3 regions of the Pseudarthrobacter sp. alpha12b genome follow, and region 1 is predicted to be linked to each of the others. Evidence: riboswitches for the same ligand, from Rfam matches in the RefSeq annotation. Region 1 holds a riboswitch; each other region holds the start of a gene.
The links. Region 1 has a riboswitch for S-adenosylmethionine ahead of ACTAQI_RS14930 (DUF1737 domain-containing protein). Riboswitches for the same ligand answer to the same signal wherever they lie in the genome.

Region 1 (4,406 bases):
TGCTGCGGCGGTGGTAACCGACAACCAGCCCGAGCACGAACAGCACCTGCCACACCAGCAAGGGGAACGAGTCCTCGAACTGCGACGGCAGGAGCCTGAACCTGGTCACGGCCCCCACTGCGTACACGGCGAGCGTTGCCAGCAACACCCAGACGGCCTTGCCGCGGTTGAGCGCCGCAAGGATCAGCGGGCTGACCAGCAACAGCACCACGTAAAGACCCATCACGTTGAACTGCCAGGGCCCAAACTGCAGCAGCACGATGGCCGGCAGCACCTGGGGCGGCACGGGGAACTGGAACAGCGATGACATGCCCGCATAGAGGTCGTAGGTCCGGCCGGCACCAGTATGCCCGGCGCCGCCGGTTCCCTGGTCTACGAACGTGGTCAGGGCCTCGGTGTGGAAGAACGGGAGCAGGGACAGAAGGAAAACGCCGATCAGCACGGCCAGTGAGGTGACGTAGAGCTTCCCGGCCCGGCGGGACGTGAGGTCCACAACCCGGCCGAAGTCCTCCTTGGCCTTGGGCCCGTACACCATGCCCACCACCAGGCCGGAGAACAGGACGAACAGTTCAGCGCCTGACACGAAGCCCACCGCCTCCTGGGTGAGCAGCTGGAACAGGGAGGCCATACCCAGGTGGTTGACCACGACGAAGACAATGGCCATCCCGCGGAGCAGGTCGACCCGCGAATCCCTGCTGGAGGGGTCCTGGTAACTCCAGGATGTGGCGGCGTTGATCCGGCGGGGAACCTGCCATAGGGCCACCAGGAGGATGGCCATGGCGGCAGCAACCGTCCAGGCTGCCGCACCGGAGAGGGTGTTGGCCCGGACATAGGTGCTTCCCGAGGCCACATCGGTGACAGGGCCGGTGACCAGCGGCGACGCCTTCAGCCTGTCCAGCGCAGCCTTGGCGATATCCGGACTTCCCGTGAGCAGCCAACTGATGCTGGCCACGCCGGTATCCCTGGTGCTGGTGCGCTCGTCCCACACAACGGCGGCCGTTCCCGCGAAACCCGGGGACGTGGCAGTTGCCACGACCTGGTCCCACCAGCCCGTCTTAATGTCCAGCTCGGACGCGCCACCGGATGCTGGGCTGTAGAACGCCGCAGTCTGGAGGAGGAACGGCTTCTTGCGGGCCTCGGCGTAGGTGCCGTAGAAGTTTTCGCTGCCGGAGGCCGTCAGCATCTCCTGGAGCTCGCCGGCTCCCGGGAGGGAGTTGACGGCGGCCCCGCCGGCAGTGTCGTCGTGATAGGCGGTCAGCCCCACCCAGTCCACGGCGTCGTCGCCGGGGTAGTACGGGGCATAGGCGCTGTCGCTTCCGTTCCAGGTCCCGTCCCCATTCGTATCCAGGAGGGAAAACCCATCGCTTCCCGGCTGCGGCGCATTCCGGTTCCGGTCGAAGGGGTAGTCCTTGCCCAGGTACGGCGCCCACACCATGGTGGCCCGGCCGCCGTCGTACTTTTTGAACGCTGCCGCCACGGCCTGGAAGGCCTGCCGGTAAGTGGCCGGCTGTTGGCCCCAGGGCACCCAGCTGGCGTTCATATCGGGGGCGAACCGGACCAGCAACTGCCCCTTGAACCCAGTGGTCAGGTCGCGCACCTGCGCTGCGAACGCTTCCGCTTCCTGGGCCCCGAGCTGGTCCAGGGGAACCGACGGCTTCACCGTCAGCAAGGCATGGGCGCCCTTCGCTGCAGTCTGCTGCAGGAACCCGTCAATGTCATTCCGCTCCGAATCGCGGTAGGGAATGGTGATGTCGTGGCCGAAGACCGCCGGGCTGGCGCCGAGCCGGTCACTGAAGCCCGCAGCGGTATCCTCCCCCCACTCGAGCACCGCCCCCAGCCAGGGCTTGCCCTTGTCCGGCGCAGCGTCCTCCGCATGAGCCGGCCCCGCCGGGGCCGCCAGAACCAGGAGGCCAACGAGGGCCGCTGCCAAAAAGGCGGCGACGGAACGCCGACGGCTCCTGCGGGTTACGGCGTGGTGCTGCGATGTGTGTGCCCGCATGCTGACAAGGACCCCCCGGTGCTCTTTGCTCTGGCGACGGGGCGGCGCCCCGGTATGAACTTTATCGGCCCGCGGCATCACCCGTGGCGTGTTGCCGGCAGCTCAATTACGGAACATGACGACGGCGGCGGTGCGGCTCGGCGCGGCAGATGTTACGTTTTTGGGGAGTAATGAGTACCGGTGCCAAGCCCTGACTTGCCGGTCGGCAACCCTCCCTTTCGCGGCGGGGTGCCTCAGGTGAATACTCGGCATATCGACCGATTCGAGCTGCAAGCGTGAAAGAAGGAGATCCGTCGTGTCCGACGCACCTGCCCCTGACGAAAAATTGTCCTACCGCCTGATCACCGGCCCGGACGACCGCGCATTCTGCGAGCGGATCTCCGCTGCCCTGGCGGAAGGATACGTGCTGCACGGCAGCCCGGCGGCCACCTTCAACGGCACCCGCGTCATTGTGGCGCAGGCAATTGTCCTCCCGGCTGCGATCGCCTCGGCGGACGCCGCTGTGGCCACCGCGGTGGACCAGCTGGACGCCGAATTTGAGGGCGAGTTCGACGGCGAGGGCCACGCATGAGCTACGCGGGAGACCTCACGCCCCAGGAAGCATGGGCAAAGCTGGAGCGGGGCGCCATCCTGGTGGACGTCCGCACCGAGGGCGAATGGGCCCACATCGGGATTCCGGATACGAAAGCCACGGACAACGATCCCCTGTTCATCCAGTGGACCTTCCCGGGCGGCATCCCCAACCCGGACTTCATCAAGGACCTGTCGCAGCAGGCACCGGAGGACCCCGGCGCGGAAGTGGTATTCCTCTGCCGCTCCGGCAAGCGTTCCATCGCCGCGGCAACTGCAGCCACCCAGGCCGGATTCACCGCCTACAGCGTCCTGGAGGGCTTCGAAGGCGACCCCGACCGCTATGGCGAGCGGACCGTGAATGGCTGGAAGAACCGCGGCCTCCCCACCAACCTCGGAAAGAACTAAGTGACCTTCAACCCAGACGCCCAAGGCTGGAACCCCGACACCCAGGCCGTCCGCGGCGGCCTGGACCGCACCAACTTCCAGGAAACGTCCGAGGCCATCTTCCTGAACTCCGGCTTCGTCTACGAATCCGCCGCGGCAGCCGAACGCGCCTTCACCGGCGAGGACGAGCGCTTCGTCTACTCCCGTTACGGCAACCCGTCCGTGGCCACCTTCCAGGAGCGGCTCAGGCTGCTGGAAGGCACCGAAGCGTGCTTTGCGACGGCGTCGGGCATGTCCGCGGTGTTCACCGCGCTGGGTGCCCTGCTGGCTGCCGGCGACCGCGTGGTGGCTGCCCGCTCGCTGTTCGGTTCGTGCTTTGTAATCCTGAACGAAATCCTGCCCCGGTGGGGTGTGGAGACGGTCTTCGTGGACGGCCCCGACCTGGACCAATGGCGCGAAGCCCTCTCCAAGCCCACCACCGCCGTCTTCTTCGAGTCGCCGTCCAACCCCATGCAGGAGATCGTGGACATCGCCGCGGTCAGCGAACTGGCGCATGCGGCCGGGGCCACCGTGGTGGCGGACAACGTCTTTGCCACTCCCCTGCTGCAGCGCTGCGGCGACCTGGGCGCTGACGTCATCGTCTACTCCGGCACTAAGCACATCGATGGCCAGGGCCGGGTGATGGGCGGCGCCATCCTGGGCACCAAGGAGTTCATCGACGGCCCGGTGAAGCAGCTGATGCGCCACACCGGCCCTGCACTTTCCGCTTTCAACGCCTGGGTCCTCACCAAGGGCCTGGAAACCATGGGCCTGCGCGTCAACCACTCGTCTGCCACCGCCCTGCGGCTCGCCGAATGGCTGGAGGAACAGCCGGCCGTGAGTTGGGTGAAGTATCCGTTGCTGAAGTCGCATCCGCAGTACGCGCTGGCGGCGAAGCAGATGAGTGCCGGCGGCACGGTCCTTACCTTCGAGCTCGCTTCTTCCGGCGGGCGCTCCGGCAAGGAAGCGGCTTTCGCGCTGCTCGACGGGCTGCGGATCATCGATATCTCCAACAACCTTGGTGATGCAAAGTCCCTGATCACCCACCCCGCCACCACCACGCACCGCGCCATGGGGCCGGAAGGGCGTGCCGCCATCGGCCTGAGTGACGGCGTGGTCCGGCTCTCCGTGGGACTCGAGGACCCCGATGACCTTATCCGCGACCTGGAACAGGCACTGAAGCAGATCTAGCGGCCGACGCACACAGTCAACTCTGGCGGACCCGCAGCAGCTCCGGGGTGGCCTCCACGTCCGAAAGGTCCAGGCCGCCGCGCATCGTCACGTACACGGCCTGGCGGACCACCGCACCGAACCCCATGTCCTCAGGTGGTGGTCCCGCCAATGCCTTGTCGCGGGCACGGCGCTGTTCAGCGGCCCCTGGTCCCCTGGCGATGATGTCCTCCACTCCCTG
Region 2 (4,406 bases), 1.3 Mb from region 1:
GGTAATCGTGGTGGCGGCGGCCAACCCAGAGCCCCGCACGGGATTCATCGACCGTGCGCTGGTGGCCGCCTACGACGCCGGGATCGAGCCCATCCTGCTGGTCACCAAGGCAGACGTCAAGGACCCCGCAGAGTTGCTGTCCAACTACACCCACCTGGACTTCCCGGTCATCATCAGCAAGACCGCGGACGCACAGGCCTCGGGGATCGACGCAAGGTCCGATGACGGTCTCTCGGCGCGGCTGGACAGCGCGGCCGTGGCGGCCCTCCGTGACCACCTCGACAGCAAGGTCACCGTGATGCTCGGGCACTCCGGTGTTGGAAAGTCCACTATGGTGAACGCGCTGACCGGAGCCGAGCGGGCCACCGGCGGAGTGAACGCCGTGACCGGACGCGGCCGCCACACGTCGTCGTCGGCCCTGGCCCTGCGGCTGGCGGACGCGCCGCCCGGCAGCTGGATCATCGATACCCCGGGTATCCGTTCCTTTGGGCTGGCACACGTGGACCCGGACCGGATCCTGCGCTCCTTCCCGGACCTCTCTCCCGGCATCGAAAACTGTGAACGGGGCTGCAAGCACACTGCAACGGCAGTGGACTGCGGCCTCGATGACTGGGTGGGAGGCGGACACGCAGGTCCCACCGGGCCGGCACGGCTGGCCTCCCTGCGGCGCCTGCTCGGTACCGACCCGCGGATGGAAGCGCAGGAAACCAAGGAGCTCGGGAGCATCAACTGACGCGTTCTCCCGGCAGAACCGTCCGCAGACGGTAGTTTGGAACCATGATCCAACCCGCTTCGAGCTACAACGATGACCTGCGCCTGGCCCATGTCCTGGCCGACTCCGTGGATGACCAGACCATGAGCCGCTTCAAGGCCCTGGACCTGCACGTTGAGACCAAGCCGGACCTGACGCCCGTCACCGACGCGGACAAGGCTGCCGAGGAAGCCATCCGCGGCCAGCTCTCCCGTTCCCGGCCCCGCGACGCCGTCCTGGGCGAGGAATTCGGCAGCACCGGCCATGGTTCGCGGCGCTGGATCATCGATCCCATCGACGGGACCAAGAACTTTGTCCGCGGCGTTCCGGTATGGGCCACGCTGATCGCTCTGGTCGATGAAGGCGAGCCGGTGGTAGGCGTGGTAAGCGCGCCGGCCCTCGGCAAGCGCTGGTGGGCGGCAAAGGGGATGGGCGCGTACATGGGCAGGTCCCTGGCAGCGGCCACCCGGCTCCGGGTCTCCAACGTCTCCAGCCTTTCCGATGCCTCCCTCTCCTACTCCAGCCTGGGCGGTTGGAAGGAACGCGGAAACCTTGACGAGTTCCTCGGGCTCACCGAAGACGTCTGGCGGACCCGGGCCTACGGGGATTTCTGGTCCTACTGCATGGTGGCCGAGGGCTCCGTGGACATTGCCTGCGAACCGGAGCTGAACCTCTACGACATGGCTGCCCTGGTGCCGATCGTTGTGGAGGCAGGCGGCCGCTTCACATCCCTTGAGGGCGAGGACGGACCGTTCGGCGGGAACGCGCTGGCCACCAACTCCATCCTGCACTCCGAAGTGCTGCACCGCCTCAACCCATACTTGGACGATTTGCTCTAACTGCCGCCGTCTTCCCGCTAAAACGAATATTGCGACGCCGGATACCTCCAGAAGGGGGTGTCCGGCGTCGTTTATTCGGCCCCACGTAACAAAGCCCTTAACAATCGCCGCGGCTTCAATCCTGGCCGCCCCATGTCCTACGCTTTTATGCAGGTCACGAGTGCCAGCGCAAAACCCCGGTTTGCTGGCCGGCAACCCTCCATTCGCGGCGGGGTGCCCCGGGTGACGACCAGGCCGGTCCGGAGTGGATGCGGCAAGCGCGGATTCCCCATGCCGGAGTCCTCTATTCAAGTGAGGTCTCTGTGACAACTGCCACCGTCTCCCCCCAGCCCGCCATCGCCGAAGCCGGCATCGACGACGGACGGCTTGCCGACGAACGCCGTGCCGTTGCCGGCCGCCCCCTTGCTGCCGTCACCGGCGCCGAAATCCAGGCGCCCCTGATTTCCGGCGGGCACGTGCGGTACGCCAACCTCGATTACGGCGCCTCCGCCCCGGCGCTGTCCGTGGTGTCCGCCTACCTGAATGAGATCCTGCCCTACTACGCGAGCGTCCACCGCGGAGCGGGCTATGCCTCCCAGATCAGCACCTCCGTATACGAGAATGCGCGCAGCATCGTCAGGGATTTCGTGGGCGGCCGCCCGGATGATTCGGTCATCTTCACCCGCAACACGACGGATTCGCTGAACCTGCTGGCGGGCTGCCTTCCGGTCACCGGGGGCCGCCCTGACGGTGACGTCCTCTACCTGGACATCGAGCACCACGCCAACCTGCTGCCATGGCAGGGCGTTCCGCACCGCAGCATCGTGGCCGCAGACACGGTCGCGGGCACCCTTGACGCCGTCCGTGCCGAACTGGAGCAGGGCGGGGTCAGCCTGCTGGCGGTGACCGGCGCTTCGAATGTCACCGGCGAGATCCTTCCCATCCGGGCCCTGGCCGCGATCGCCCACCAGCACGGCGCACGGATCGTGGTGGACGCAGCCCAGCTCGCGCCGCACCGCCGGGTGGACATCAGCGCGGACGACGTCGACTACCTCGCCTTTTCCGGCCACAAGCTGTACGCCCCGTTCGGCGCGGGCGTCCTGGTGGGACGGCCTGACTGGCTGGACGCCGGCGTCCCGCACCTCGCCGGTGGCGGCGCCGTCAAGGAAGCAAGGCTCGACGGCGTCAGCTGGGCCACGGGGCCGGCCCGCCATGAGGGGGGCTCGCCGAATGTCCTCGGCGCTGCCACCCTGGCCCGTGCGACCCAGGTGATCGCAGTACTCGACCAGGACCGGTGGCATGCCCACGAATCCGCCATCCGCTCCTTCCTGGTGGCGGGCCTGCAGGACATCGAAGGGGTCACCGTCCACCAGATCTTCAAGGACACCAACCCGGAAACTGACACCATCGGCGTGGTCAACTTTTCCGTGGAAGGCTACGACGCTGGACTGGTGGCAGCCTATCTCTCCGCAGAGCACGGGGTGGGCCTGCGCGACGGCCGCTTCTGCGCCCATCCCCTGCTGAAGCGCCTGGGCCTGCCGTCGGGCTCCCTCCGGGCAAGCTTCGGCGTGGGCTCACGGCTGGAGGACGCCGAACGCCTCCTCGCCGGCATCAGGGCCCTGCGCAGCAACGGACTCGGATGGGACTACGTGGTGGATGCGGGCCGCTGGGTGCCCGCCAACGATTTCCGCACCTACCCGCACTGGGCCCCCAACACCCCGGGAACCGCCGGCGCAGCCCCCTGCATCGACGACTAAGGCAGGGGCAGTTCCCCGGCCCGGCCGCGGCGCCCCCGGATTGCCGTCCTGCCAACTCCGGTGACCGCACATGCGGTATCTTCGAGGGGAGATCACCGGCAGGACAAGAAGGAGGCCACGCGTGGTTCGGGGTGGCCCCAGGCTTGATCACTTGCGGCGCAGGGAGCTCGGGCAGAGCTTCCAGGACGGCGGCCGGCACTACCAGCGTGTCCGGCCCGGCTATCCTCCGGAATCGGCCCGGTGGCTGGTGCCCGCAGGGGCCCATGACGCCTTGGACGTCGGCGCGGGTACCGGAAAGTTCACGGCGTTGCTGCTGGCCATGGGACTGGATGTCACCGCAATCGACCCCTCCGCGGACATGCTCGCCCAGCTGAAGGCGCACTGCCCCGCTGCCACGGCTGTGCCGGGGACTGCCGAGGCGACAGGCCTGCCTGACGCCGGATTCGACGTCGTCACCGTTGCCCAGGCGTGGCACTGGTGCGATCCCCGGGCGGCAAGCACGGAATTGGCGCGCGTCCTGCGCCCGCACGGAACGCTGGGCCTGGTCTGGAACCAGCTGGACACCTCCGTGCCCTGGGTGCACCGGCTCTCCCGGATCATGCATGCGGGCGACGTGTACCGGCCTGGCCACAAGCCCGTCGTCGGACCCGAATTCCACGGACTCGAAGGGCACGTCACCCGCTGGCAGGACAGGCTGACCACCGGGGACTTGATGGAGCTCACCAAGTCGCGCAGCTACTACCTGCGGGCCGGTGAGGCGACGCGGGCCAAAGTCCTGACCAACCTGGACTGGTACCTCCACGAACACCTGGCCTACGCCCCGGACCAGGAACTTGACCTCCCCTACCTCACCCTGGCGTGGCGCGCCGTCAAGGCATGACCGCTGCGGCGCGCGCTGCCGGCCCGGCCAAACCGGTAGGCTTGGACGGGTGAAGACCAGCGCGCCCTCCTCCTCGATCGAGGACTACGTCAAGGTCATCTATTCCTTCACGGAATGGCAGGACAAGCCCATCACGTCCTCCCAGTTGGCACAGCGGCTGGGGGTCGCAAACTCCTCCGTATCGGAGATGGTCCGCAAGT
Region 3 (4,406 bases), 1.9 Mb from region 1:
CGGGGTGGTGGCGTTCCCGCCAGGCGCGGACCTTGGCGCGGAACCGGGAGGGGATGAGTTCGCCGGGGGCTGCGCCGCGGGCGGGGTCGGGCGCACCGGGGTCGAAGAAGTGCACCACCAGGGCGGCGGCACCGGCTGGGGTGAGCCCCTCAGTTTCGTCGGCAACAATTCGGGCGTGCTGCCAGGAAATGGTCCCGGCTACCAGTGCGTCCATCACCGGCGGCAGGGAACACACCTGGCGGGACTGCTCCACGAACGCCCCGGCAGCACCTGAACTGATGGTCAGGACCCCCGCGATCTCCTCCACCGCTGACATCTCCGCATACATGCGTTCATGCACCGGTGCGTCCGGGGCCAGCATGGCCTGCTGGAAAACAACGCACTCCACCGCGTCCCGGGCTTCCACGGCCGCGAGCTGTGCCCTCAAACGGGACGAGACTTCCAAACGATCCAAGCGCAGCTCGTACCGCCGCTGCAACACGTCAACATCATGACCAACACCTGCCCCGGCGCCCAGGAAGGCATCCTCACGGTCCAGCGCATCAAGGGCAGCAACAGAGGCATGAATGCCCTCCATAGCCATCCCGCCACCGCTGCTGATTCCCATGGAAACATCATCCAACAGGGGTCCGACAATCAAGGTCCGCAGGCGTCCCGGCCGCGGGCAGTAACCAGTTAAATGGATTCGGCCGCCATCGGGTAGTGACGCCGTTGTCACCACCTGATGGCGGCCGAAGCAGATCCGGGCATTGGCCCGGCAAACCCACCTCCCGCGAGTGCCGGGAAAGAGGGATTGGAGCGTCAGAGAGTGACGGCTCCGTTGGCGGTCTCGAAGGTGACCGACAGGATGCCCGGTGTGCCGTGCGGTGCGACCCACTCCACTGCAACGTCCTCAAGCGGCTTCTCCACCGGCTCACCCAGCCACTCGGTCACCCGCGAGGCGGAGCCGGCGATGGTCAGGCAGCTCATCTTGAGGTTGCTCTCGTACGCGTTGGACGGGTGGAGCGACGGGTCCCCCTCCCACTTGAGCATGTACGGCACCTGGGGATCGGCGATGAGGCCCAGGATGCCAATCTGCTTCCAGACCAGCTCACGGCCGTCCGGGAACTTGCGGTTGCCGTTCACGGCGGCGCGGCCCAGGCGTTCCTCGAAGGGGGCGAGGTCGTCCACTTCGACGCACCAGCCCATCCATCCGCCACCGGCAGCGGAACGGGCACGCACTGCCTGACCGAACGGTGCCTTGTCGGATGCCGGGTGGTCCAGGACCTCAACGACTTCCAGGTACTTATGACCGGCGAGCGGGATGATCATATTCCGGGTTCCGAACCGGGGGTGTACGCCACCCTTCACTGCCTCAACGCCGAGGGCAGTTGCAATACGGTCGGTAGTGGCCGCGAGGCCATCGTGTTCACAGGCGTAAGAGACGTGATCCATGCGCATGCGAACATCTTGGCACTTTGTGATCGGGCTCTCAGCTAAGGCTAGCCTTACTAGCATTTTGACTGCCGGCTGCCCTGGTCCCAGCGCGCGCGGAGCCGCAGGAAGACCTTGTTCGTCACAATCCTGTTCACGGCAACCACCGGCTTCCTAGACTGGGCGCAGGTCATGAGTGCCAGCGCCAAGCCCCGGCTCGCTGGCCGGCAACCCTCCATCCGCGGTGGGGTGCCCCGGGTGAAGACCTGGCTCTCCGGCAACAGCCGGGAGCAAGCGCGGCCCGTAAGGCTCCGAGCATGCCGGGCCCATGTCAAAGGAGATTTGGATGTCCCACGGATGGTCCTTCGAAACCCGCCAGATCCATGCCGGCCAGGCGGTGGACAGTGCCACAGGGGCGCGTGCCCTGCCCATCTACCAGACCACGTCATTTGTGTTCCCGAGTGCCGAAAGCGCCGCCAACCGCTTCGCCCTGGCCGAACTTGCGCCCATCTACACCCGCATCGGCAACCCCACACAGGATGCCGTCGAACAGCGGATTGCCAGCCTCGAAGGAGGCCTGGCCGCGTTGCTGCTCAGCTCCGGGCAGGCCGCCGAGACCTTCGCGGTCCTGAACATTGCGGAGGCGGGCGACCATATCGTGGCCAGCCCCAGCCTCTACGGCGGCACCTACAACCTGTTTGCCCACACCCTGAAGAAGTTCGGTATCTCGGTCACCTTCGTGGCAGACCCGGACAACCTGGACCAGTGGCGCGATGCCGTCCAGCCCAACACCAAGCTCTTCTTCGGTGAAGTCGTTTCCAACCCGCGCCAGGATGTCCTGGACATCGAAGGCATCTCGCAGGTGGCCCATCAGGCCGGAGTGCCGCTGATCGTGGACAACACCCTGTCCACCCCCTACCTGATCCGCCCCTTGGAGTGGGGAGCGGACATCGTGATCCACTCAGCCACCAAATACCTGGGCGGCCACGGCACGGCCATCGCCGGCGTCATTGTCGATTCCGGCAAGTTCGATTTCAGCAAGGACCCCGCGCGGTTCCCCGGCTTCAACACCCCGGACCCCACCTACAACGGCCTGGTCTACGCCCGCGACCTGGGGGAGGGTGGCGCTCTCGGGGCCAACCTGTCCTACATCCTCAAGGCCCGCGTGCAGCTGCTCCGCGACCTGGGCTCGGCGGTGTCGCCCTTTAACGCCTTCCTGATTTCCCAGGGCCTGGAGACGTTGAGCCTGCGGGTGGAGCGGCACGTGGCGAACGCCACGGAGGTGGCGCGCTGGCTGGAGGCAAGGGACGACGTCGAATCCGTCGCCTACGCCGGGCTGCCGTCCAGCCCCTGGTACGGGCGTGGCCGCAAGTACGGGCCCAAGGGGACAGGCGCCGTCGTCGCCTTCAACCTTGCCGGCGGGGCTGAAGCGGGCAAGCGCTTCGTCGACGCCCTGGAGCTGCACTCCCATGTGGCCAACATCGGTGACGTCCGCTCGTTGGTCATCCACCCGGCGTCGACCACGCACAGCCAGCTCTCGCCGGAGCAGCAGGTCGTCGCCGGGGTGCATCCGGGACTGGTCCGGCTGTCCGTGGGCCTGGAGCATATCGATGACATCCTGGCCGACCTGGAAGCAGGCTTCCGCGCAGCCAAGGGCGCTGAAGCCTGACGTCAGAGCCGGGGCTGCAGCACGTGCCGCAGGCAAGCCGGGAAAGTCACAACCGGTCATACTCTTGGCCTGGAGTGGGGGGTGTTTCGTACACTCGAACCAGGTCATGAGTGCCAGTGACAGCCCCGGCTTGCTGGCCGGCAACCCTCCATCCGCGGTGGGGTGCCCCGGGTGAAGACCTGGCCTGCCGGTCAAATGACGGCAGGCAAGCGCGTAGAAGAGGTCTTGCCATGACGGTTACCGTCGCCCGAACCACCATCCCTGAACACGGAATCGTCCGCTACGCCTCCATCGGGGGACTGGAACTTGAAGCCGGCGGCTACCTGCCGGACGTCACCCTGGCCTACGAAACCTGGGGGACGCTCAACGCGGACGCCAGCAACGCCATCCTGGTCGAGCACGCACTGACCGGCAGCACCCACGTGACCCGCGGCGACACCGACGAAGAAGGCTGGTGGGAGCAGCTGGCCGGCCCCGGCGCCCCCGTGGATACAAACCGTTTCTTCGTGGTGTCCGTCAATATCGTGGGCGGCTGCTATGGGTCCACCGGCCCCTCCTCACCGGCCCCGGATGGAGCGCCGTGGGGCTCGAGGTTCCCCCTGGTCACGCTGCGCGACAGCACCGCTGCGGAGGCCCGGCTGGCAGACCAGCTGGGCATCAAGAGCTGGTTCGCAGTCCTTGGGGGATCCATGGGCGGCGCCCGGGCCCTGGAATGGGCCGTGATGTACCCCGAGAGGGTGCAGCGCTGCGCCGTGATCTCGGTGGGGGCCGCCAGCACGGCCGAACAGATTGCCTTCGCGCAGGCCCAGACATTGGCCATCCGGCAGGACCCGAACTTCAACGGCGGCGACTACTACGGCGGTCCAAGCCCGGAAGAGGGGCTCGCGCTCGCCCGGCGCATCGCCCACATCACCTACCGGTCCGCCGCGGAACTGGAAGGCCGCTTCGGCCGCTCACCGCAGGCGCCCGAGTCGCCCCTTCAGGGGGAAGTTCTTGCCTCCCGGGGCCGCTACCAGGTGGAAAGCTACCTGGACCATCAGGGCAACAAGCTCGTGAAGCGCTTCGACGCCAACAGCTATATCGCCCTGACCGAGGCGCTGATGAGCCACGATGTCTGCCGGGGACGGGGCTCCCTTGCCGAAGCATTGGCCAAGTCCACGGCACGGTTCTTTGTGGCCGCCGTCGACTCCGACCGGCTGTACTTCCCGTCGCAGTCCCATGAGCTGGCCCAAGCGCTGCCCGGCGACGTGGATGTCCACCTCATCCAGGCGCCAATCGGCCATGACGGGTTCCTGACGGAGATTGGGCAGCTGGGCGGCCAATT

Region 2: another riboswitch for S-adenosylmethionine. It lies ahead of ACTAQI_RS08755 (aminotransferase class V-fold PLP-dependent enzyme); the one in region 1 lies ahead of ACTAQI_RS14930 (DUF1737 domain-containing protein).
Region 3: another riboswitch for S-adenosylmethionine. It lies ahead of ACTAQI_RS02005 (bifunctional o-acetylhomoserine/o-acetylserine sulfhydrylase); the one in region 1 lies ahead of ACTAQI_RS14930 (DUF1737 domain-containing protein).

Annotation. Positions count from the first base shown of each region.
Region 1 is NZ_CP196746.1:3,222,191-3,226,596, forward strand. It holds gene opgC (OpgC domain-containing protein) at 1-1,999, opposite strand, end outside; SAM riboswitch class IV at 2,166-2,281, shown strand; gene ACTAQI_RS14930 (DUF1737 domain-containing protein) at 2,295-2,570, shown strand; gene ACTAQI_RS14935 (rhodanese-like domain-containing protein) at 2,567-2,977, shown strand; gene ACTAQI_RS14940 (O-succinylhomoserine sulfhydrylase) at 2,978-4,186, shown strand; gene ACTAQI_RS14945 (glutamate--cysteine ligase 2) at 4,203-4,406, opposite strand, start outside.
Region 2 is NZ_CP196746.1:1,918,330-1,922,735, forward strand. It holds gene rsgA (ribosome small subunit-dependent GTPase A) at 1-733, shown strand, start outside; gene hisN (histidinol-phosphatase) at 778-1,590, shown strand; SAM riboswitch class IV at 1,743-1,856, shown strand; gene ACTAQI_RS08755 (aminotransferase class V-fold PLP-dependent enzyme) at 1,893-3,326, shown strand; gene ACTAQI_RS08760 (class I SAM-dependent methyltransferase) at 3,448-4,206, shown strand; gene ACTAQI_RS08765 (metal-dependent transcriptional regulator) at 4,256-4,406, shown strand, end outside.
Region 3 is NZ_CP196746.1:465,312-469,717, forward strand. It holds gene ACTAQI_RS01995 (DUF222 domain-containing protein) at 1-607, opposite strand, end outside; gene ACTAQI_RS02000 (VOC family protein) at 802-1,440, opposite strand; SAM riboswitch class IV at 1,602-1,716, shown strand; gene ACTAQI_RS02005 (bifunctional o-acetylhomoserine/o-acetylserine sulfhydrylase) at 1,760-3,082, shown strand; SAM riboswitch class IV at 3,185-3,300, shown strand; gene metX (homoserine O-acetyltransferase MetX) at 3,313-4,406, shown strand, end outside.